One region of the Bradyrhizobium sp. USDA 3240 genome, then DNA from elsewhere that is predicted to be linked to it. Evidence: predicted binding sites of a transcription regulator. Region 1 holds the regulator's gene; each other region holds the start of a gene.
The links. The regulator PhoB, encoded in region 1, activates phosphate uptake and scavenging genes when phosphate is short. The targets are predictions, from matches to a motif close to TGTCATNNANCTGTCAT.
Positions count from the first base shown of each region.

Region 2: the regulator PhoB is predicted to act here: its motif matches at 3,847-3,863, upstream of ppk2 (polyphosphate kinase 2).
Region 3: the regulator PhoB is predicted to act here: its motif matches at 3,284-3,300, upstream of ACVIGA_RS38620 (acetoacetate decarboxylase).

Region 1 covers NZ_JBSSGD010000002.1:3,504,155-3,511,572, reverse strand. The annotation lists gene pstS (phosphate ABC transporter substrate-binding protein PstS) at 1-787, shown strand, start outside; gene pstC (phosphate ABC transporter permease subunit PstC) at 1,016-2,005, shown strand; gene pstA (phosphate ABC transporter permease PstA) at 2,010-2,855, shown strand; gene pstB (phosphate ABC transporter ATP-binding protein PstB) at 2,852-3,670, shown strand; gene phoU (phosphate signaling complex protein PhoU) at 3,682-4,398, shown strand; gene phoB (phosphate regulon transcriptional regulator PhoB) at 4,529-5,239, shown strand; partial or broken gene ACVIGA_RS17315 (IS30 family transposase) at 5,294-6,283, opposite strand; gene ACVIGA_RS17310 (IS110 family transposase) at 6,570-7,418, shown strand, end outside.
Region 2 covers NZ_JBSSGD010000002.1:7,001,176-7,008,593, forward strand. The annotation lists gene ACVIGA_RS33690 (NAD(P)/FAD-dependent oxidoreductase) at 1-691, shown strand, start outside; gene ACVIGA_RS33695 (amino acid ABC transporter permease) at 813-1,481, shown strand; gene ACVIGA_RS33700 (transporter substrate-binding domain-containing protein) at 1,681-2,559, opposite strand; gene ppk2 (polyphosphate kinase 2) at 2,819-3,781, opposite strand; gene ACVIGA_RS33710 (fumarylacetoacetate hydrolase family protein) at 3,929-5,101, shown strand; gene ACVIGA_RS33715 (hypothetical protein) at 5,177-5,485, shown strand; gene ACVIGA_RS33720 (Spy/CpxP family protein refolding chaperone) at 5,557-7,182, opposite strand.
Region 3 covers NZ_JBSSGD010000002.1:8,107,414-8,114,831, forward strand. The annotation lists gene ACVIGA_RS38605 (IclR family transcriptional regulator) at 1-506, shown strand, start outside; gene ACVIGA_RS38610 (acyl-CoA carboxylase subunit beta) at 391-1,950, shown strand; gene ACVIGA_RS38615 (patatin-like phospholipase family protein) at 2,078-3,241, opposite strand; gene ACVIGA_RS38620 (acetoacetate decarboxylase) at 3,463-4,248, shown strand; gene ACVIGA_RS38625 (MFS transporter) at 4,266-5,570, opposite strand; gene ACVIGA_RS38630 (acetyl-CoA C-acyltransferase) at 5,691-6,887, opposite strand.

The sequences.
Region 1 (7,418 bases):
CGACGCGCCGCTCAAGGCCGAGCAGCTCGAGAAGGACGGCCTCGTCCAGTGGCCGATGGTGATGGGCGCGATCGTTCCGGTCGTGAACGTCGAAGGCATCAAGTCGGGCGATCTCGTGCTCTCCGGCGAAGTGCTCGGCGACATCTATCTCGGCAAGATCACCAAGTGGAATGACGCGGCGATCGCCAAGCTCAATCCGAAGCTGACCCTGCCGGCCGACGCGATCACCGTCGTGCGCCGTTCGGACGGTTCGGGCACCACCTTCAACTTCACCGACTACCTCTCCAAGTCGAACGCCGACTGGAAGTCCAAGGTCGGTTCCGGCACCGCGGTCGAGTGGCCGGTCGGCGTCGGCGCCAAGGGCAACGAAGGCGTTGCCGGCAACATCAGCCAGACCAAGAACGCGATCGGCTATGTCGAATACGCCTATGCCAAGCAGAACAAGCTGACCTACACCGCGCTGGTCAACAAGGCCGGCAAGACCGTGCAGCCGACCATCGCCGCCTTCCAGGCTGCTGCGTCGAATGCCGACTGGGCCAAGGCTCCCGGCTACTACGTGATCCTGACCGACCAGCCGGGCGAAGCCTCCTGGCCGATCACCGCGGCGACCTTCATCCTGATGCACAAGGACTCGACCGACAAGGCGTCCTCGCAGGAAGCGATCAAGTTCTTCAAGTACGCCTTCGAGAAGGGTGGCAAGGCGGCCGAAGAGCTCGACTACATCCCGATGCCGGAATCGGTCGTCAAGCTGATCGAGAAGACCTGGTCCTCGGACATCAAGAGCTAAGTCCGACGTTTCGAAAACGGCCTGTGCCGCCTCCCAAGGGCGGCACAGGTCGACCGATTGAGACCCGGGCTCCATCAACGCGGCAAGAAACGCGGGGCGGGGCCGGGGGTCGCGCCCGGGTGGCGCAAGCCGGAACGACGCCTGGCCAAATGCGTCAGTGAAGATCGCTTCGGGGCGTAGCGGTTTGCGTAGCTTTCACATAGTAATGAGGGGATTGGCGTGGCAGACATGGCTGTTCAGAGCGATGTGATGGAAGCCGCGGGACCTTACGATCGCGCCAAGGCCCTCAGCGCCTTCAAGCTCGGTGATCTCGCGTTCTATTGGATCACCCGGATCTCGGCGATTTCGGTTCTGTTGATCCTCGGCGGCATCATCCTGTCGCTGATCGCCGGCGCCTGGCCGGCGATGAAGGAATACGGCTTCGCCTTCCTCTGGACGCAGCGCTGGGCGCCCTCGGCCGATCCGCCGGTGCTCGGCGCGCTCGGCCCGATCTACGGCACGTTGATCACGTCCGTCATCGCGATGATGATCGCCATTCCGGTCGGCATCGGCATCGCCGTGTTCCTCACTGAACTCTGCCCGCAAATGCTGCGCCGTCCGATCGGCATCGCCATCGAGCTGCTCGCCGGCATCCCCTCGATCATCTACGGCATGTGGGGCTTCTTCGTGCTGGGCCCGTTCCTGGCCAACACGTTCCAGCCTTTCATGATCAGGATCTTCGAGGGCGTCCCGGTGCTGGGCGCGGTGTTCGCAGGGCCACCGTCCTATCTCAGCCTGTTCAACGCCGCGCTGATCCTCGCGATCATGGTGCTGCCCTTCATCACCGCGATCTCGGTCGACGTGTTCAAGACCGTGCCGCCGGTCCTGAAGGAAGCCGCCTACGGCATCGGCTGCACCACCTGGGAAGTCGTCCGCAACGTCGTGATCCCCTACACCCGCGTCGGGGTGATCGGCGGCATCATGCTGGCGCTCGGCCGCGCACTCGGCGAGACCATGGCGGTGACCTTCATCATCGGCAACTCGTTCCGCATCTCGTCGTCGATCTTCGCGCCGGGCACCACGATCTCGGCGGCGATCGCCAGCGAATTCGCCGAGAGCGACGGCTTGCACCAGTCCGGCCTGATCCTGCTCGGCCTCTTGCTGTTCGTGCTGACCTTCTTCGTGCTCGCCGGCGCCCGGTTGATGCTGATGCGGCTTGAAAAGAAGGCGGGGAAATAGCGCCATGAACCCGATCTACAAATCCCGCCGCCGCAACGACATCGTCATTCGCGCACTCTGTGTCGGCGCGGCGCTGTTCGGCGTCACCTGGCTGGCGCTGATCCTGTTCACGCTGCTTTACAACGGCCTTGCCGGCCTCAGCGTGCAGCTGTTCACCCAGAACACGCCGCCGCCCGGTTCGACCGACGGCGGCCTTCTCAACGCCATCGTCGGCTCGGTCATCATGACCGTGATCGGCGTCGGCATCGGCGCGCCGCTCGGCCTGTTCGCCGGCACCTACCTCGCCGAATACGGCAAGCACGACAAGCTCACCTCGGTGATCCGCTTCATCAACGACATCCTGCTCAGCGCGCCCTCGATCATCATAGGCCTGTTTATCTATGGTGCGGTGGTGATGCCGATGCGCGGCTTCTCGGCGATTGCGGGTGCGCTCGCGCTCGCCGTGATCGTGATCCCGGTCGTGGTGCGCACCACCGAGGACATGCTGCTGCTGGTGCCCAATCCGCTGCGCGAGGCGGCCTCCGCGCTCGGCCTGCCGCGTTCGCTGGTGATCAAGCGGATCGCTTATCGTGCTGCGCGTAGCGGCTTGATCACCGGCGTGCTGCTGGCGACCGCCCGCGTTGCCGGTGAAACCGCGCCGCTGCTGTTCACCGCGCTGTCGAACCAGTTCTTCAGCTGGGATTTGACCAAGACGATGGCCAACCTGCCGGTGACCATCAACAACTTCGTGCAGAGCCCCTACGCCTACTGGAAAGAGCTGGCGTGGAGCGGTGCGCTGCTCATCACCTTCACTGTGCTCGCGCTGAATATCGGCGCGCGTATCCTTGGTGCCGAAAGGGCCACAAAATGACCGAGCTTTCCGTCTCCACGACCGTCGCGAGCCACGTTCCCCAGGTTCCGCTGCCGGAAGCGCCGCCGAAAGTCACGGTGCGCAACCTCAACTTCTATTACGGCGAGCACCACGCGCTGAAGAACATCAACCTGACGCTCGGCACCAACCGCGTCACGGCGTTCATCGGCCCGTCGGGCTGCGGCAAGTCGACCCTGCTGCGGATCTTCAACCGGATGTACGACCTTTATCCGGGCCAGCGCGCGGTCGGCCAGCTGATGCTGGACCAGACCAATATTCTCGATCCCAAGCTCGACCTCAATTTGCTGCGCGCGCGGGTCGGTATGGTTTTCCAGAAGCCGACGCCGTTCCCGATGACGATCTACGAGAACATCGCCTTCGGCATCCGCCTCTACGAGAAGATCTCGAAGTCCGAGATGGACGATCGGGTCGAGAAGGCGCTGCGCGGCGGCGCGCTGTGGAACGAGGTCAAGGACAAGCTGAACGCCTCCGGCCTGTCGCTCTCCGGCGGCCAGCAGCAGCGCCTGTGCATCGCGCGCACCGTGGCGGTGCGGCCCGAGGTGATCCTGTTCGACGAGCCGTGCTCGGCGCTCGATCCGATCTCGACCGCCAAGGTCGAGGAGCTGATCCAGGAACTCTCAGAGGACTACACGATCGCGATCGTCACCCACAATATGCAGCAGGCGGCGCGCGTCTCCGACAAGACCGCCTTCATGTATCTCGGCGAGCTGATCGAGTTCGACGACACCAACAAGATATTCACCTCGCCGAGCGATCGACGGACTCAGGATTACATCACCGGCCGGTTCGGCTGAGGAGATACAAGATGGCTTCTGAACATACCGCCAAGGCATTCGACAGCGACCTGCAGGAGTTGACTCGCCTGGTCGCCGAGATGGGCGGCCTCGTCGAGCGGATGATCACCGAGTCGGTCGACGCGCTGATCCGTCGCGACGTCGCGCTCGGCAAGCGCGTGGTCGCCGCCGACATCGAAATCGACAATCTGCAACGCGTCATCGAAGAGCGCGCGGTGCTGACGATCGCCCGCCGCCAGCCGATGGCAATCGACCTGCGCGAAATCGTCAGCGCGATGCGCGTCGCCACCGACCTCGAGCGGATCGGCGACCTCGCCAAGAACATGGGCAAGCGCGTCGCGGCGCTGGAGAGCGATTTCCAGCCGCTGAAGCTGATCCGCGGCCTGGAGCACATGACCGACCTCGTGCTGTCGCAGGTCAAGTCGGTGCTCGACGCCTATGCCGCGCACGATCTGCCGGCGGCGATGAACGTCTGGAAGGGCGACGAGGAGGTCGATGCGATCTGCACCTCGCTGTTCCGCGAGCTCTTGACCTACATGATGGAGGATCCGCGCAACATCTCGTTCTGTATCCATCTGATGTTCTGCGCCAAGAACATCGAGCGGATCGGCGATCACGCCACCAACATCGCCGAGACGGTGTTCTACATGATCGAGGGCCAGCAGATCACCGACAAGCGCCCGAAGGGCGACATGACCAACTTTGCCACCACGGTGCCGGGTACCTAGGACATGATCCGCAGGCGCGGAGCCGGATTGTCTTCACGACAAGTCGTTTCCGCGGGGGTTGTGCTCAGGAAAGTAAGCGTTTCGGTTTGCGTCTGGGCAACGGATCATCACAGAGAGAGAACTTAAACCGATGAGCGCACGCATTCTGGTAGTCGAAGACGAGGAAGCGCTGACGACACTGTTGCGCTACAACCTCGATGCGGAAGGCTACGATGTCGAGACGGTGGGGCGCGGCGACGATGCCGACACCCGCCTGAAGGAGCGCGTTCCCGACCTCGTGGTACTGGACTGGATGCTGCCGGGCCTGTCCGGCATCGAGCTGTGCCGCCGCCTGCGGGCGCGGCCCGAGACCAAGCAGCTTCCGATCATCATGCTGACCGCGCGCGGCGAGGAGAGCGAGCGCGTGCGCGGGCTTGCCACCGGCGCCGACGACTACATCGTCAAGCCGTTCTCGGTGCCGGAACTGCTGGCGCGGGTGAAGGGCCTGCTGCGCCGTGCGAGCCCGGAACGGCTTGCGACCGTGCTGACCTATGGCGACATCGAGCTCGACCGCGAAAAGCGCCGCGTGGCGCGCTCGGGACGTCCGATCGATCTCGGTCCGACCGAGTACCGGCTGCTCGAATTCTTCCTCGAGCATCCCGGCCGCGTGTTCAGCCGCGAACAGCTGCTCGACAGCGTCTGGGGCCGCGACATCTACATCGATGAGCGTACCGTCGACGTGCATATCGGCCGCCTGCGCAAGCTGCTCAATCCGGGCCGCGAGCAGGATCCGATCCGCACCGTGCGCGGTGCCGGCTACGCGCTCGACGACCGCTTCGCGAAGGCCGAGCCGCAGCCGTAAGGCTGTGCAGTGATCATAGACCGCAACACGCCGTCGTCCCGGCGAAAGCCGGGAGGTGGATTCACACTCGAAGTGCAACACTTGATCGGCAAAGGACTCCGCAGGCGTGCGGTAGTCAAGGGATTTGCGTGGGGTGTTGTTGTAGGTGGCGATGAACTGGCGGAATCTGGCGGTCGAGAGGGTTACGAGATCCGTTTTGCGAGGGATGAAGCGGCGCATCCTGCCGATGGCGTTCTCGATACCACCCTTCTGCCAGGGCGCGTGGGGATCGCAGAAGAAGGTCTCGATCGAGAGGCGATGTAGCGCCAGGTGACCGGCAAACTCGGTGCCGTTGTCGAAGGTGACGGTCTGGCGCAGCTCTTGTGGAAGGGCAGCGAAGAAGCGGACGAGATGGCGTGCGACACCGCGCGCAACCTTGCTGGCAAGGCGGATGCCGAGCAGCAGGCGAGAGGTGCGCTCATGCACGGTCAGCACGGCCTGACCGTACTTCGAGAACATCATCAAATCGGCCTCCCAATGCCCGGCGACGCTACGGTCGGCAACCTCAAGGGGCCGATTTGCCAGGGAAACACGGCCTTCGATGAAGCTTGCGGGGCTGCCGCCTCGCTTGCCGCGGAGGCCGCGCTTGCTCTTGGCGCGCGGCAGGTAGCGTCGCCAGTTGAAGTTCGTGGTGCGCCTGAGTTGGCCATAGATGAAGCGGTAGATGGTCTCGTGGGAGATCACCTTGTGCCCGCACTCGCGGGCCAGCCGGCCGGCGATCTGCTCCGGCGACCAACCTCGGCGAAGGCGTTGCAACACCGCGCGGCGCAGGACGGGCTCCCGTTCGAGGCGTCCGCCCGTCCAGCGCCGCGCTCGCATCTGTTGCTGGGCATAATTTGGCTTGTAGCCAGCCTGAACGCTCCGATTACGGCTCAGTTCCCGAGAGATTGTTGATGGCGAGCGATCCAGAGCTGCCGCGATTTGCCGGACCGAGCTGCCATTGGCCGATAGACAGGCAATCTCGCATCGGTCGTCCAGAGAGAGCTGCTTGTAAGTCCGCCCCATGGCAACACCTCCTCAAGGAAGTGTTGCACTTCGTTTGTGAACTCAGGGGACCCATACGCCGCGGCCGTCGCAATCGGCACGCGGCTAGACGGCTTTCTAACAACACCCATTCGTGGTTATGGGTCCCTGTGTCTTGGAAGTCTGTCATGATGGGGTGGGCGGGAAGCCGTTGGGTCCTTGGCGCTTGACGCCGTGAGCCGGCTCGGTCTCCCGCCCGTTCCATCTACAAACCTGAACAGTTGCACGAGGCTGCGCCAACAGACCTCGCATCACAGGGACAGGCACCGTGATCATAGCTCTTCGTTACGTCGGAATCGACATCTCCAAAAAACACCTCGATATCTTTGATGAGGCTGACGGCGTGCCGAGGCGCATTGCCAACGCGACACAGGCCATCACACAGCAGGTGGCGCGTTGGCAATGCGATGCGCTGGTCGTCTTCGAGGCGACGGGTATCTATGACCTCGCGCTTCGCGAGGCGCTACGTCAGGCCGGGATCCAGTTCGCACGGATCAACCCGGCCCGTGCCCGCGACTTTGCACGGGCTAGCGGCCTGCTCGCCAAGACCGATCCGATCGATGCGCGGATGCTGGCAGCCTTTGCGCGGGCCATGCAGCCCGCCCCCGAGCAGGTCGCCGATCCTGCACGCAACGCCTTGGCGAGGCTTGCAAAACGGCGGGATCAGCTGGTCCTGATGCGCGCCCAGGAGAAGAACCGGCGCAGCGAGGCCGACGATCGCGCCATGGCCGAACGCATTGGCCGCCTCATCGAGGTCCTCGACAGCGAGATCGCCGAGATCGAGGCCGACATCAGCGCATTGATTAAAGCCGAAGCGGAGATCGCGGACGATGCGAAGTTAATGCGTTCGCTGCCCGGCGTGGGTCCCGTGGCCTGCATGCAGCTCATCGCGCAGATGCCGGAACTCGGGCGGATCGGACCGAAACAGCTCGCAGCGCTCGCTGGCCTTGCCCCCTTCAACGTCGACAGCGGCGCCTTCCGCGGCAAGCGCAAGATTGCGGGCGGCCGAAAGCGCGTTCGTGACGCCCTTTATATGGCGGCCCTCAACGCAGTCCGCAGAGCTGATCCGTTCAAGGCCTTCTATGCACGACTGCGACAGGCCGGAAAACCAGCCAAA
Region 2 (7,418 bases), 3.5 Mb from region 1:
CAGCGTTGGCCTGCTGCACAGCCAGACGGCATCGGTCGATTCACCCGGCGCGGTGGTCAAGGCCTATGCGCAGATGCTCGCCGCCAGCGGCGGCACCGTGCGGCAATCCGAGATCCGGCGGATATCACAAGGAGACGACGGGTGGCGCGTGCAGCTTGCCGACGGCGAGATCGCTGCGCGCCATGTCGTGGTCGCGCTCGGGCCGTGGTCAGCCGAGCTGCTGCGGCCGCTCGGCTATCGCGTGCCGCTGGCATTCGAGCGCGGCTATCACCAGCATTTCATGCCGAACCCGGCACGCAAATTGCTGCGCCCGATCCATGATGCGGAGGGTGCATTTCTGATGACGCCGATGGAGCAGGGCGTTCGTGTCACCAGCGGCGTCGAGCTGACCGCGCGCGATGCGCCGTCGAATTATGCGCAGCTCGAGGCCGTGGTGCCGATGGCGCGCAGCGTGGTCGAATTCGGCGATGCAGTCGGCGAGCGCTGGCGCGGCGCGCGGCAGACGCTGCCCGACAGCCTGCCGATGATCGGCGAGGCGCCGCGGCATCGCGGCCTCTGGCTCGCCTTCGGCAACCAGCATATCGGCTTCACCACCGGTCCCGGAACGGGCGCCGCGGTCGCGGCGATGATCGCGGGCGCGGCGCCGCCGTTCGACGTGAAGGCTTTTTCGCCGGGCCGGTATATCGCGTGACTCGCGCGAGGCCGCCTGCAATGCTGGGACGTCAAGCCGGCACGCAAAGCGTTTTCGAGCGAAGTGGGCACCGGTTCGCGTGAAGAAAACGCGTCAAAACTAGAGTCAACCGAGGGGCAGGATGAACTACGTCTGGGATTTCGGGATCCTCGCCAAGTACAGCCATCTGTTCTGGCTCGGGCTCGGCTGGACCATGGCCTACACGATCGGCACCATCATCCTCGGCACCTTGATCGGCCTGATCGTCGGCATGCTGCGGCTGCGGCGGATTCCCGTGATCGACTGGCTGCTGATCGCCTATATCGAGCTGTTCCGCTGCACGCCGCTGCTGGTGCAGATCATCTGGTTCTACTACGCGTTTCCGGTCGTGATCGGCGTCAACATCCCGGCGCATGTCGCAGCCGTCAGCGTGCTGTCGCTCTATGGCGGCGCGTTCTATGCCGAGATCGTGCGCGGCTCCATCGAGAGCGTGCCGGTCGGGCAGTGGGATGCGGCGAAGGCGCTCGGCTTCCGCGGCTGGCGGCTGATGCGGCTCGTGATCCTGCCGCAGGCGCTGAAACCGATGATGGCGCCCTATGTCAACCAGTCGGTGACGCAGCTCAAGAACACCTCGCTGGTCTCGATCATCGCGGTGCCCGATCTCGTTTACAACGCCACCTTGATCAACGCCGACACCTACCGGCCGCTCGAGGTCTACACCATCGTGGCGCTGATCTATTTTGCGATCCTGTTTCCGTCGACGCTGGTGGCGCGCCGGCTGGAGCGTGGACTGACCTATGACAAGGTGTGAGGCTGCCTCTTCTCCCTCTCCCCGCTCTTCGCGGGGAGAGGGTTGGGGTGAGGGGCCTCCATCCGGCGAGCAATTCGCGACTTGTTGAGCAGTGTGCCTTGCCCCTCACCCGGACCGCATCTGCGATGCGATCCGACCTCTCCCCGCGAAAGAGCGGGGAGAGGTGAAGAGGCCGCAGTGTGATCGATAAAGACGCGCTCTAGATGTTCAGTTCCACCGGCACGTCCTCCGGCTTGACGCCGGCGAGGCCGAGGCCTTTGACGAACCATTCGCGCATCTGGCCGATGCCGCGGTTGTAGTCGATCCACACCGACAGGAAGTCGCGCCAGCGCTTGTCCTGTTCGCGCCGCACCGCTGTGCCGCTTGCGATCGTCACCGAGGGTGAGGCCAGGATCTTGTAGGTGCCGAGGTTCGGGTTCTTGGCGATCGCGGTCAGCCCGAGCACCAGTGCGTTGACGACGCAATCGACGCGGCCCGACGACATCTCCAGCATCACCTCGTCGCGCGACTTCAGCGACTTGATGGTGGCGTTCGGCGCGAAGCGCCGGGCCACCGCCTCGTTGGCCGAGCCGACGTCAACCGCGATCTTGACCTCGGGCTTGTTGATGTCGGCCCAGGTCTTGGCCTCCAGCCCCTTCTTCAGCATCGCGCCGAACGGATGCGGGAACACCAGGCTGGTGAAGTCCACCACCAGCGCCCGCTGCGGGGTCGGGTTGAGCGCAAAGCCGAGATCGATCTTGTTGGCCTGCAAATCGAGAATTGAATTGCCGTAGGTCGACTCGACATATTCCAGCTTGACGTCGAGCAGCTTGGCAAGGTCGTTGGCCATCTCGATCGAGAAGCCGGACCAGGTGCCGGTGGCGAGGTCCTTGTTGAAATAGGGCAGCTCGCCCGGCAGCACCGCGATCCGCAGCACCTTGTTGGCCCTGATGCGGTCGAGCGTGTTGTCGGCCTGGGTTTGCGCCGCAGCCGGGGTTGCCATGGCGGCCGCGAGTGCCGCGCCGCTGCCGATCCCGAGCGCATAGCGCAGCGCGTCGCGGCGATTTTCGGAAATTGCGATGTCGTCGGATTGAGTCAAGCGGGCCTCCCTGCACCAGATCGGTGAAGCCTAGCGTCGGGTTCCGGTGCCAGCAAGGGCGCGGGCCTGCGCCATTGGTAGGCGAGGCGTTCTTACCTCGCCCCGCGTGCGGGGAGAGGTCGGATTGCATCGCAGATGCAATCCGGGTGAGGGGGAGTCTCCGCAGGCTCGTCTGTCGTCGTACTCGCGGAGGCAGCCCCTCACCCCAACCCTTTCCCCGTAAGAACGGGGCGAGGGAGCGCAGTCTCGCCCGGTCCGATCAATACGTTCCCGGCACGTACATCTCCGGCGGGATCGGGCCGCGGTGATAGTCGGGGTTGCGCACCCGCGGCGGCAGCACCACCGGTTGGTGGGTGACCTGCTGATAGGGGATCTGGGTCAACAAATGCGAGATGCAGTTGAGCCGGGCGCGCTTCTTGTCGACGGCATCGACGATCCACCACGGCGAGTCCGGCAGGTGCGTGCGCTCCAGCATCGTCTCCTTGGCTTTGGTGTAGAGCTCCCAGCGGGTCCGCGCCTCGACATCCATCGGGCTCAGCTTCCACTGCTTCAGCGGATCGTTGATCCGCATCGAGAAGCGGAACGCCTGTTCCTCGTCGGTGATCGAGAACCAGTATTTCAGCAGGATGATGCCGGAGCGGATCAGCATGCGCTCGAATTCCGGCACCGACCTGAAGAACTCCTCATACTGCTCGTCGTTACAGAACCCCATCACCTTCTCGACGCCGGCGCGGTTGTACCAGCTGCGGTCGAATAGCACGATCTCGCCGCCGGCCGGCAGGTGCGAGACATAGCGCTGGAAGTACCATTGCGTGCGTTCGCGCTCGTTCGGCGCCGGCAGCGCCGCGACGCGGCAGATGCGCGGGTTGAGCCGCTGGGTGATGCGCTTGATGACACCGCCCTTGCCGGCGGAATCGCGGCCCTCGAACAGCACCACGACCTTCCTCTTCTCGTGCTGCACCCAGTCCTGCAGCTTGACCAGCTCGCCCTGCAACCGCAGCAATTCGCGGAAGTAGAGCTTGCGGTCTATCGACGGCTGTCCGGTGACGCCGCCGTGGTCGAGCTGGTCGAGCCTCATGTCGTCGAGCTCGAGCTCGAGTTCCTCGTCAAGGCTGTCGGCCATCTCCTGATGGATGCGGGCGCGCAAGGCTTCGTCGCGGGAGGCTTCGTCGCGCAAGGCTTCATCTCGGGTGGCGTCGTCGGTGAGGTCGGAGGCGGTCATGAAGGTCCGTCTTTCAGTATGTTAGATGGATCGACGGGAGCATTGACGGGCGATGTTACCCCTCTATGACAACGGCATGACCGCTGTTTCACGCAAGCGCGCGGACTGTGCTAACAAGCGCTGACAAGATCAAAAAAGGAGACGCCGATGATTTCGCTCACGCCAAAGGACGTCCTGCCGGAGGACGGCACCGCCGGCACGCTGGTTGGACGGGTCTGGCTGCCGCAGGCCGGCGGACCCGCCGTGGTCGCGGTGCGGGGCGACGGCGTGTTCGACGTCACCGCGCGCTTCCCCACCGTGAGCGCGTTGTGCGAGGAAGCCGATCCTGCAGCCGGGTTGCGTGGCACGCGCGGCGAGCGGATCGGCGATTTCGAGGCGATCCTCGCCAACACGCCGCCCGACGGCCGCGACAAAACGAGGCCGCATCTGCTCGCGCCGGTCGACCTGCAAGTGCTGAAAGCCGCCGGCGTCACCTTTGCGATCTCGATGCTGGAGCGCGTGATCGAGGAGCGGGCGCGCGGCAATCCATCGTCGGCGGAGGCCATCCGCAAGGAGGTGGTGCGCCTGGTCGGCGACGATCTCTCCAAGCTGAAGCCGGGCTCCGAGCAGGCGATGCGGTTGAAGCAGGTGCTGATCGACCAGAACGCCTGGAGCCAGTATCTCGAGGTCGGCATCGGTCCCGACGCCGAAGTGTTCACCAAGGCGCCGACGCTGTCCTCGGTCGGCACGGGCATGGATGCCGGGCTGCATCCGAAATCGACCTGGAACAATCCGGAGCCGGAGGTCGTGCTCATCGTATCCGGCACCGGCAAGATCGTCGGCGCCGCGCTCGGCAACGACGTCAACCTGCGCGATTTCGAGGGCCGCTCGGCGCTGTTGCTGTCGAAGGCCAAGGACAACAACGCCTCCTGCGCGATCGGCCCGCTACTCCGGCTATTCGACGGGACCTTCTCGCTCGACGACGTCAGGAAGATGGACGTCGGCCTCACCGTGAAGGGCGCCGACGGCTTCGTGCTCGAGGGTCATTCCTCGATCAGCAAGATCAGCCGCGACCCGACCGATCTGGTCGCCCAGACCATCGGCCCCGTGCATCAATATCCTGATGGATTTGCGCTGTTCCTCGGCACGATGTTCGCGCCGGTCAAGGACCGCGACGCCAAGGGCGAAGGCTTCACCCACAAGCGCGACGACATCGTCACCATTGCCGCGCCGCAGCTCGGCAAGCTCGTCAACCGCATGCGGGGCAGCGACGAATGCGAGCCCTGGACCTTCGGCGTTGGCGCGCTGATGAAGAACCTCGCGCAGCGCAAGGTGCTGTGAGGAGGAGCGCAGCGCGTAGGGTGGGTTACGCTTTCGGCTAAACCTACCCTACGCGCTACGCGACGACGTGCTATTGTGTTTGCCGTCGCCACCGGTGTTGTCGAACATGTTCAGAAACCTGCGCGGCAGATCAATCGCGTGCTGCAACTTGAGGGCGCGCGGATGCATGAAATTCGCAGCGACCGCTTGTCGCGCCCTTATGTGATCCAGTTCATCCTCGTTTGCGCTGCTTCGCTTCAGCATACTGGCTCGGCGCGAACAGAAGGAGTCGCGGACATGAGCGAGCAGCCATCGAATGGAATGCCTGATTGGCTCACGACCGACATGCTGGTGATTGCCGTTGCACTGGCCATCATCGTGGTTGGCATGTGGATTGCGCCGTAGCCTCCGGCTGGTTGCCCCGCTGGGATATCGCGGGTGGTGTCACCGCCATACGCGCGAGGCGATGGCAAGTCCTACAAGCCGATCATCCGGAAGATCATGCCGCCGATGTTCGGGCCATGACGGTGATGGCGGCGATGATGACCTCGCGCCGGCTCGTCGCCGCCTGCGGCGGTCATTGCGGCGTTGGCGATCCTGCCGCCGTCCCGCTCGGGGCCAACAGCGTCGAACGCGGCCTTCTGCTCGTCGCTGAGCGCGCTGTAGAAGCTGTCCAGCGCCGGACGCACCGTGCCGATCGCCTGCAGCATCGAATCCAATCTGGCTTCGGCCGCGGCAAGGCGTGCCGGCGGCGTGCGTGCGTCGGTGGGCGGGCAGGACGATTTCAGGGTGTCCTCGGCTTTTGTCGCCGCATCGCGCAAGGCATCGAGGCTCGCCCGCTGCGCGTCGGTCGGCTTGACGTCGCGTTCGATGACCTCGCCCGGCCAAACGATGGTCGCGGGCTGCGCCGTATTGCAGTTTCCGTTGTCCGCCGTCGCCTCACGCCTGGTGCGGCGCTGATCCGCTGCCAGCGCCGTCACCTTGGCTTTCTGGTCGTCGCTGAGCAGCCCGTAGAACTTCTGCAGCGCCGGCTGAAGAATGCCGACCGCGTCGCGCATGGCCTGGAGGCGCTGCTGCATCGCGACGAGGCGGCTCGGCGCGGTCAGCGGCACGTCCCTGGGACATGAATTGAGAATGGTCTCCGACGCCTTCTGCGAGGCGCTGGCGAGTTCGTCGAGCGCTGCGCTCTGCTCCGCATTGGGCTGAATGGCGCTGCGGAATTGCTCGATCGGGAAGCCCGCGATGTCGCTCCTGTCGCTGCCGCACATGTCGGCGAGCGTCGTCGTCGCAGCCGCGCGGTCGCTGTTGGACGCGGTCGGCTGTCGCGAGCTGCCGCGGCTCGGCAGGTAATCGGCATAGCCGCTCAGGGCATTGTAATCGTACGGGCCGAACAGACCGGTATAGATGTCGCCATAGCCATAGTCCCAGAAGTATGGGTCGTAGTCATCGCCCCACCAGGCATAGTCATAGAGATCGTAATAGGCATAGGGCCAGAATACCGGACCGACCCAGCCGAACCCGCCATGCGGATGGCGCCACCACCAGCCGCCATTGCGGTTGTGATATCCCCAAGCCGCCCTGGCGGCGGCCGTCATGATCGCGGCGCGCGCCATCGGATTCCGCAAACCGCCCGGTCTCTGCATCGCGGTGCGGATCTGATGCGAGGCCAACGAGTGGCCGACAGCGTTCGCATTGTGGCGCATCGCGGCGGGCGAGGCGGCATGACGGCCGGCGGCTAGGCTCGGCGCGACGCGCGCGGCATGAGCGGCGGGCCGGAATTGATTATGACGCGCGCCGGAGCCACCGCTGAGCCTCATGCCTCCCCTTGCAGCGGGATGGATGGTGTGAAAGCCGCCGCCACGCGCGCCGCTGGCATGAAATCCACCGCCGTGGAAACCGCCACCGTGGAAGCCGCCTCCGCCGCCATGAAATCCGCCCCCACCACCATGAAAGCCGCCACCGCCATGACCTCCACCACCGTGGCCACCGCCGCCACCGCGAGCGGCATAGGCGCTGCCCGCGAACAGCGCGGCCGATGCCGCGACTGCGAGGATCGCGGCGAGCGCCAGCACGGTATGTTTGCAGCGGGCAGCCCTCAGCATCTGTCCTCACCCTTCGGATAGTCAGTGATGCCTGACATCAACATCGAACGCCGCCGCCGGGTTCCCGCGGGCGATCCGGTCGCGACGATTTAATTTGCAGCATCGTCGTCCTGGCGAAGGCCAGGACCCATTACCCCAATTGTTCGTCGTTGCATGACGCTAGGGCCAGTTTCCCTTCACAACCAAATTCGGTGGTTATGGGGCCTGGCTTTCGCCAGGACGACGCGGTGGTGTTG
Region 3 (7,418 bases), 4.6 Mb from region 1:
GTGATGCGCTGATCGCAGAGATGGAAGGCGAGTTGCCGGACAGCGCCAAGATGCTGACGCCGCGCATCGCGGCCAACCGCCGTCATTTGCAGGAGCACGGCTATGTCGTCGCCTGCGGTCTGTGGAGCCCGCACATCAACGGCGTCGCGGTGCCGCTGTGGTCGCCGCAATACCAGACCTATGTGGTCACCACGATCGGCCTGCTCTCGGCGATGTATGACGAGCAGCGGCTGCATCGCGAGGTCGCGCCGCTGATGGTCGACCTCGCCGCCGCGGTAGGCAGCCTGCTCGAAGGCGCCGACGGCGACATCTTCAGCAATCGGATCGAACGCAAGTCACTCCCGGTGGCCACCCATAACAACAACAAAATCATCAAGACGGAGGCAATGAATGAACTGGAAGCCGGAACTCGACGACCTCGCCCGGCGCGAAGCGTTCGCGCGGGAGATGGGAGGCGTCGACAAGGTCAAGCGGCAACGCGACCAGGGCCGGCTCACGGTTCGTGAGCGTATCGACAAGCTCGTCGACCAGAACAGCTTCCATGAGGTCGGTGCCATCTCCGGCATCGCCGAATACGACGAGAGCAACGAACTCAAGCATCTGACGCCGGCGAACTGCGTGTTCGGCCGCGCCAGGGTCGACGGTCGCACCGTGGTCGTGGTCGGCGACGATTTCACCGTGCGCGGCGGCTCGGCGGACGCATCGATTTCCGCCAAGCCGCTGATGGCGGAGGAGATGGCGCACGACTTCCGCCTGCCGATCGTCCGCGTGATCGAAGGCTCCGGCGGCGGCGGGTCGGTGAAGACGATCGAGACGAGGGGCGCGGCCAATCTGCCCGGCGGTGTCGGCGGCACGCGCTGGTACTGGTACACGACCGCCAATCTGGCGCGCGTGCCGGTGGTCGGTCTTGGGCTCGGATCGGTCGCGGGCCTCGGCGCCGCGCGGCTGGCGGCCACGCATTACTCTGTCATGACCAAGAGCTCCGCGATGTTCGTCGCCGGCCCGCCAGTGGTGAAGCGGCTCGGCCAGGATCTGACCAAGCAGGAGCTCGGTGGCGCCGACATCCAAACCCGCGCCGGTGCGATCGACCAGGCGGTCGAGACGGAGGAAGAGGCGTTCGACTACGCGCGGCGCTTCCTGTCCTATCTGCCGGCGTCGGTCTACGATCTGCCGCCGACCATTCCCTGCACCGACGATCCGGAACGTGCCGAGGAGTCGCTGCTGAAGGCCGTGCCGCGCAACCGCAAGCAGGTCTACAAGATGCGGCCGATCATCGATGCGGTCGTCGACAAGGGCTCGTTCTTTGAGGTCGCCGCCAATTTCGGCCGGCCCGTGATCACCGGGTTGGCGCGGATCGAGGGCAGGGCGGTGCTGCTGCTCGCCAGCGATCCCTTCCACTACGGCGGTTCGTGGACGGCGGATGCCTGCGCCAAGGTGGTGCGCTGGGTCGATTTCGCCGAGACCTTCCACCTGCCGGTGGTCTATCTGATGGACTGCCCCGGCTTCATGATCGGCCTCGAGGCGGAGAAGTCGGCGACCATCCGCCACGGCGTGCGCGCGATGGCGGCGGTCAACCAGAGCACCGTGCCCTGGTGCACCATCATCATCCGCAACGCCTTCGGCGTCGCCGGTGTGGTGCATCAGCCGGCCAATCGGTTCTCGATGCGTTATGCCTGGCCGTCGGCCTATTGGGGCTCGCTGCCGCTCGAGGGCGGCATCGAGGCGGCCTATCGCGCCGAGATCGATGCGGCCGCCGATCCCGCCGCCAAGCTGCGCGAGATCGAGGACCGTCTCAACAAGCTGCGCTCGCCGTTCCGCTCGGCCGAGAAGTTCTGGGTCGAGGAGGTGATCGATCCGCGCAAGACGCGCTCGCTGCTCTGCGAGTTCGCGCGCCTGGCCGAGCCGATCCGCAAGGCCGGCCCGCCGAGCAACATGTCGACGCGGCCGTAAGGGCTGTCCGCAAACTCGGCTCGTCATGCGCGGGCTTGACCCGCGCATCCATCGTCCGCAACCGCGGACGAGTGACTCGTTCGAAGCGGATGGATTGCCGGGTCAAGCCCGGCAATGACGACCTTATCTACTCCGCTTCCCGATGCACGTCGTGGATCACGATGCCCATGCCGTTCTCGGGCATCTTGATCCAGTCGCGGCGCTTCAGCGAGCGCTTGGTATCCTCGTGTCCGCTCGCCCAATGCTCGCGCATCGAGGTGCCGGAGAATTCGTGGTCCTTGGCGTCGCCCTCATAGGCCTTCTGCTGATAGATCAGCTGCAGCAGCGTGATCCCGGGCAGCCGGCTGTTCGCCTTCTTGAGATGGCGCTCCTCGTCCGACAGCTGGTCGTCGGGGATTTTTCCCAGCGCGTTGTGCAGGGCAGTACGCAGATTGTAGGTCTTGCGGTAGACGTCGGTGTTGTAGCGGGTGCGCGACGAATACATGATGTCCTTGTGGCGGGCCATCACGTCCTGGATGTCGCGCGGCAGCGTGCCGCGTGCCGAGAACAGGTCGACCTGGAACACCAGCGAGTTGGCGTTGTCTTCCTGATCAAGCAGATGCTGCAGCGGCGTGTTGGAGACGATGCCGCCGTCCCAGAAGTGGTCGGTGCCGACCTTCACCATCGGCAGCGCCGGCGGCAGTGCGCCGCTCGCCATGATGTGCTCGGGGATGATCTCGTCATGGGCGTTGTCGAAATAGATGAAGTTGCCGGAGAGCACGTTCACCGCACCGACCGCAAAGCGCATCTTCTTGGAATTGATGCGGTCGAAATCGACCAGCTCGAGCAGCGATTCACGCAAGGGCGTGGTGTCGTAATAGCTCGTGGCGGTGCGCGCGCCGGCCGGGCTCAGCCATGGATTGCTCTGATGCGGGGTGAAAAAGCCGGGCTGTCCGAGCGTCGTCGTCAGCCATGAGCTGGTGAAATTGCGCGCCTTGCGGAAGATGTCGCCGTCCGGCGTGTAGTGCCAGATCTTGCGGGAGGTGATGCGATCCCAGAATGTGTGCAACCGCTCCAGCCGCTTCTCGGGCGGATTGCCGGCGATGATCGCGGAGTTGATCGCGCCGATCGAGACGCCGCAGACCCAATCGGGCTCGATATTGGATTCGTGCAGCGCCTGATAGACGCCGGCCTGATAGGCGCCGAGCGCGCCGCCGCCCTGCAGAACCAGCGCCACGCGATCGCATCCTTCGGGACGCCAGCCGGGCGTCGCGTGCTCGATATCGTCGACATGAGGGGATCGCGCGTCCATATCAGACACTCCAAAAAATTGCGGCGAGAATTCAGGGCGCCGATGACGCCGTGATGACAAGCGTCCCGCCGACGCACGGCGCATCCGCCGTGCCTGCCTGCATGGTTAGCATTGGCCTTCACCGCAAGACGCGGGTCATGCCCGTGACGGAAATCCCTCACATCGCTGTCAATCTCGGCCGCTAGCCTCCGCGCAATATTTCCGAACAGGGGGTTATTGCGATGCGCAGGGAAGATCTGCTCAAGCTTCCGTCCATGCCGGCTGCCGGTCCGAGCTATCCCGCCGGACCGTACCGCTTCATCGATCGCGAATTCCTCGTCATTACATATGAGACCGATCCGGAATTGATCCGCGCCGGCCTGCCTGAGCCGCTGGAGCCGATCGAGCAGGCGATCGTGCATTACGAATGGATCAAGATGCCCGACAGCTCCGGCTTCGGCAGCTACACAGAATCCGGCCTCGTGATCCCCGCGCGGCTGCATGGCGAGGAAGTCAACTTCGTCTGCCAGATGTATCTCGACGATGATCCGCCGATCGCGGCCGGCCGCGAGATCTGGGGCTTTCCGAAGAAATACGCCCATCCCAAGCTCGAGATCGTCAAGGACACCCTGACCGGCACGCTGGAATATGCCGGCCAGCTCGTCGCGATGGGCACGATGGGCTACAAGCACGAGAGCATGGCGGGCAATGGCGACGTCACCCGCGCCACGCTGTCGAAGACGCAAGTCAATCTGAAGATGATCCCCGGCGTCGACGGTCATCTCGAGATCTGCCAGCTGGTTGCGATCAACCTGACCGACATCGTCGTCAAGGGGTCGTGGATCGGGCCGGGCCGGCTGCATCTGGTGCCGCACGTCAACGCACCGGTCGCGGATTTCCCGGTCAAGCGCGTCGTCGGCGCGCATCATTACATCGCCGACCTGACGCTGCCGTTCGGCCGCGTCGTGCACGACTACAACAAGGAAGCTGCAGACGCGGCGGCGCCGACCGGTCTCGCCGCGGAGTAGCACGCGGCGAGGTTCGGTCAGGCCGCGACCGGTTTCGCCTCCGGCGCGACCTTGGGCTGCGGCCGCGAGATCGCCAGCACACTCAGCGCGGCGATCACGCAGAGCGCGCCGGCGATGAAGAACGCCGGCAGATAGCTCGCATAGAGCGTGCGCGACAGCCCGGCGCCGAACGCGGCGGCACCGGCGCCGAGCTGGTGGCCGGCGAAGATCCAGCCGAACACCAGATTGGCGCGCTCGGCGCCGAAGCGCTGCGCGGTCAGGCGCACCGTCGGCGGCACGGTTGCGATCCAGTCGAGGCCGTAGAACATCGCAAACAGCGACAGGCCATAGAAGGTGAAGTCGGAATATGGCAGGTACAGCAGCGACAGTCCGCGCAGGCCGTAATACCAGAACAACAGCTTGCGATTGTCGAAGCGGTCCGATAGCCAGCCCGAGATGATGGTGCCGAAGAAATCGAAGATGCCCATCGCCGCGAGCAGGCTCGCGGCCTGGACCTGCGGAATGCCGTAGTCGAGGCACATCGGGATCAAATGCACCTGGACGAGCCCGTTGGTCGAGGCGCCGCAGACGAAGAAGGTCGCGAACAGGATCCAGAACACCGACGATTTCGAGGAGTCGCGCAGCGTGCCGAGCGCGGCCGCCATGATCGGCGCATTGGCCGGCGGCGGCGCGGGAAGCGGCGCGGTGCCCTCATCGCCGAACGGGCGCAGGCCGACGTCGCTCGGCCGGTCGCGCATCACCCTCAGCACGGCAAAGGCAGCGACGCCGAGCATGACGCAGACGAGGCCAAGCGCGACACGCCAGCCGTAACGCTCGGTGATGGTCGCGAGCAGCGGCAGGAAGGCGAGCTGTCCGGTAGCGACGCTCGCAGTGAGCATGCCGATCACGAGGCCGCGTCGCGCAACGAACCAGCGCGTCGCGATGGTCGCGCCGAGCACCAGCGCGGTCATCCCGGTGCCGATCCCGATCACGACGCCCCACAGCAGGATGAGCTGCCAGACCTGCGTCATGGCGAGCGAGGCCAGCAGGCCCGACACCACGATCAATTGCGCCGCCAGCGTCACGTTGCGCAGGCCGTAGCGGTTCATCAGCGCGGCGGCGAACGGTGCCATCAGCCCGAACAGGATGAAGCGGATCGACAGCGCCGAGGAGATCTCCGCGGTGGACCAGCCGAACTCCTTCTGCAGCGGCACGATGAAGACGCCGGGGGCGCCGACGGTGCCGGCCGAGATCAGCGCGGCCAGGAAGGTCACGGCGACCATCACCCAGCCGTAATGGATGTTGCGGCGGGCGAGGGCGGAAGCAAGCCAGTTCGAGATCATTGGGCCCCGGATGAAATGCGATGAGGGTTCTATTCGTGATGCACAATATGCCACGAGGGAGCTATGGCTAAAATGCCAAAGTTCCCTCGTTTTCGGACTCAGTGGTGAGACTGTTTTGGACTAGTGCGTGACCCGCTCGACGGCGATCGCGGTGGCTTCGCCGCCGCCGATGCACAAAGCGGCGACACCGCGCTTCAGGTTCTGCGCCTCCAGTGCGTGCAGCAAGGTCACGATCAGCCTCGCGCCGGTGGCGCCGATCGGATGGCCGAGCGCACAGGCGCCGCCGTTGATGTTCAGCCGGTCACGCGGAATTCCGAGATCGCGCTGCGCCGCCATAGCGACCACCGCGAACGCCTCGTTGATCTCGAACAGGTCGACATCGCCGACGCTCCAGCCGACCTTGTCGAGCAGCTTCCTGATCGCCGGGATCGGCGCGGTGGTGAACCATTGTGGCTCCTGGCTGTGGGTGGCGTGGCCCTTGATTTCGGCCAGCACAGGCAGGCCGTCGCGGTCGGCGAGCGAGCGTCGCGCCAGGATCAGCGCCGCGGCACCGTCGGCATTGGCCGAGGAGGCGGCCGGCGTGATGGTGCCGTTGGCGCGAAACGCCGGCTTCAGCCCGGGGATCTTGGCCGGATCGACCTTCAGCGGGTGCTCGTCATTGGCGATGATGCGCGGACCTGCCTTCTCGGTGAGCGTGATCGGCGCGATCTCGGCCTTGAAGGCGCCGCCCTCGACCGCCTTGCGGGCGCGGCTCAGCGTCTCCATCGCGAACGCGTCCTGGTCGGCGCGGGTGAACTGATAGGCCTCCGCAGTCGCCTCGCCGAAATCGCCCATCGAGCGGCCGGTCTCATAGGCGTCTTCGAGCCCGTCCATCATCATGTGGTCGATGATGCGGTCGTGGCCGGCGCGATAGCCGCCGCGGGCCTTTTGCAGCAGATATGGCGCGTTGCTCATGCTCTCCATGCCGCCGGACAGCACGATCTCGGCCGAGCCGGCCTTGATGATGTCGTGGGCCAGCATGGTCGCCTTCATGCCGGAACCGCAGACCTTGTTGACCGTGGTGGCGCCGGTGGCATCCGGCAGCCCGGCGCCGCGCGCGGCCTGACGGGCGGGGGCCTGGCCCTGGCCGGCGGGCAGCACGTTGCCCATGAAGACCTCGTCGATGCGCTCAGGCGCAAGCTTGGCGCGCTCCAGCGCCGCACCGATCACATGCGAGCCGAGCTTGTGGGCTGCAAGCGGCGTGAGCTCGCCCATGAAGCGGCCGAGCGGTGTGCGGGCGGCGGAGAGGATGACGACGGGATCGGTGCTGGTTGCCATGGCAGGATTCCCTTCAATGCCGGGGATTTGATTGAATTATCCTCATCATATGATGCGCTGCAAAAAATGCAACTCCGGCTCCCATGACAAAATGTCGTGTTCGCATGAGTTGGAGGGAGCGCATTGCGCGGCGGAGTGATGCACGGGGCTCTCCCCACCGTTGTCCCGGCGAAGGCCGGGGCCCATACGCCGCAGCAGATAAGGTGAACGGGACTCGTCGTTCCCAGCGATGCGAAACATGACAATTTATGGTTATGGGTCCCGGCCTTCGCCGGGACGACGCCGAATTTTTTGCGCGACCTTCGCCATTTTATCGCGGGGGCTTGCGCCGTCGGGCAACTCAGATGTCTGGGGCCGCGCTTCCATCTACCCGTCATTCCGGGGGCGCGCGGAGCGAGAACCTGGAATCCATTCCACCACTAGTACGGGGCACAATGGATTCCGGGCTCTCGCTTCGCTCGCCCCGGAATGACGAGTTGAGAGATCCGTGCGAAGCTGGTTACGAACAATCCGAGCAGTTGATGCAGGCTC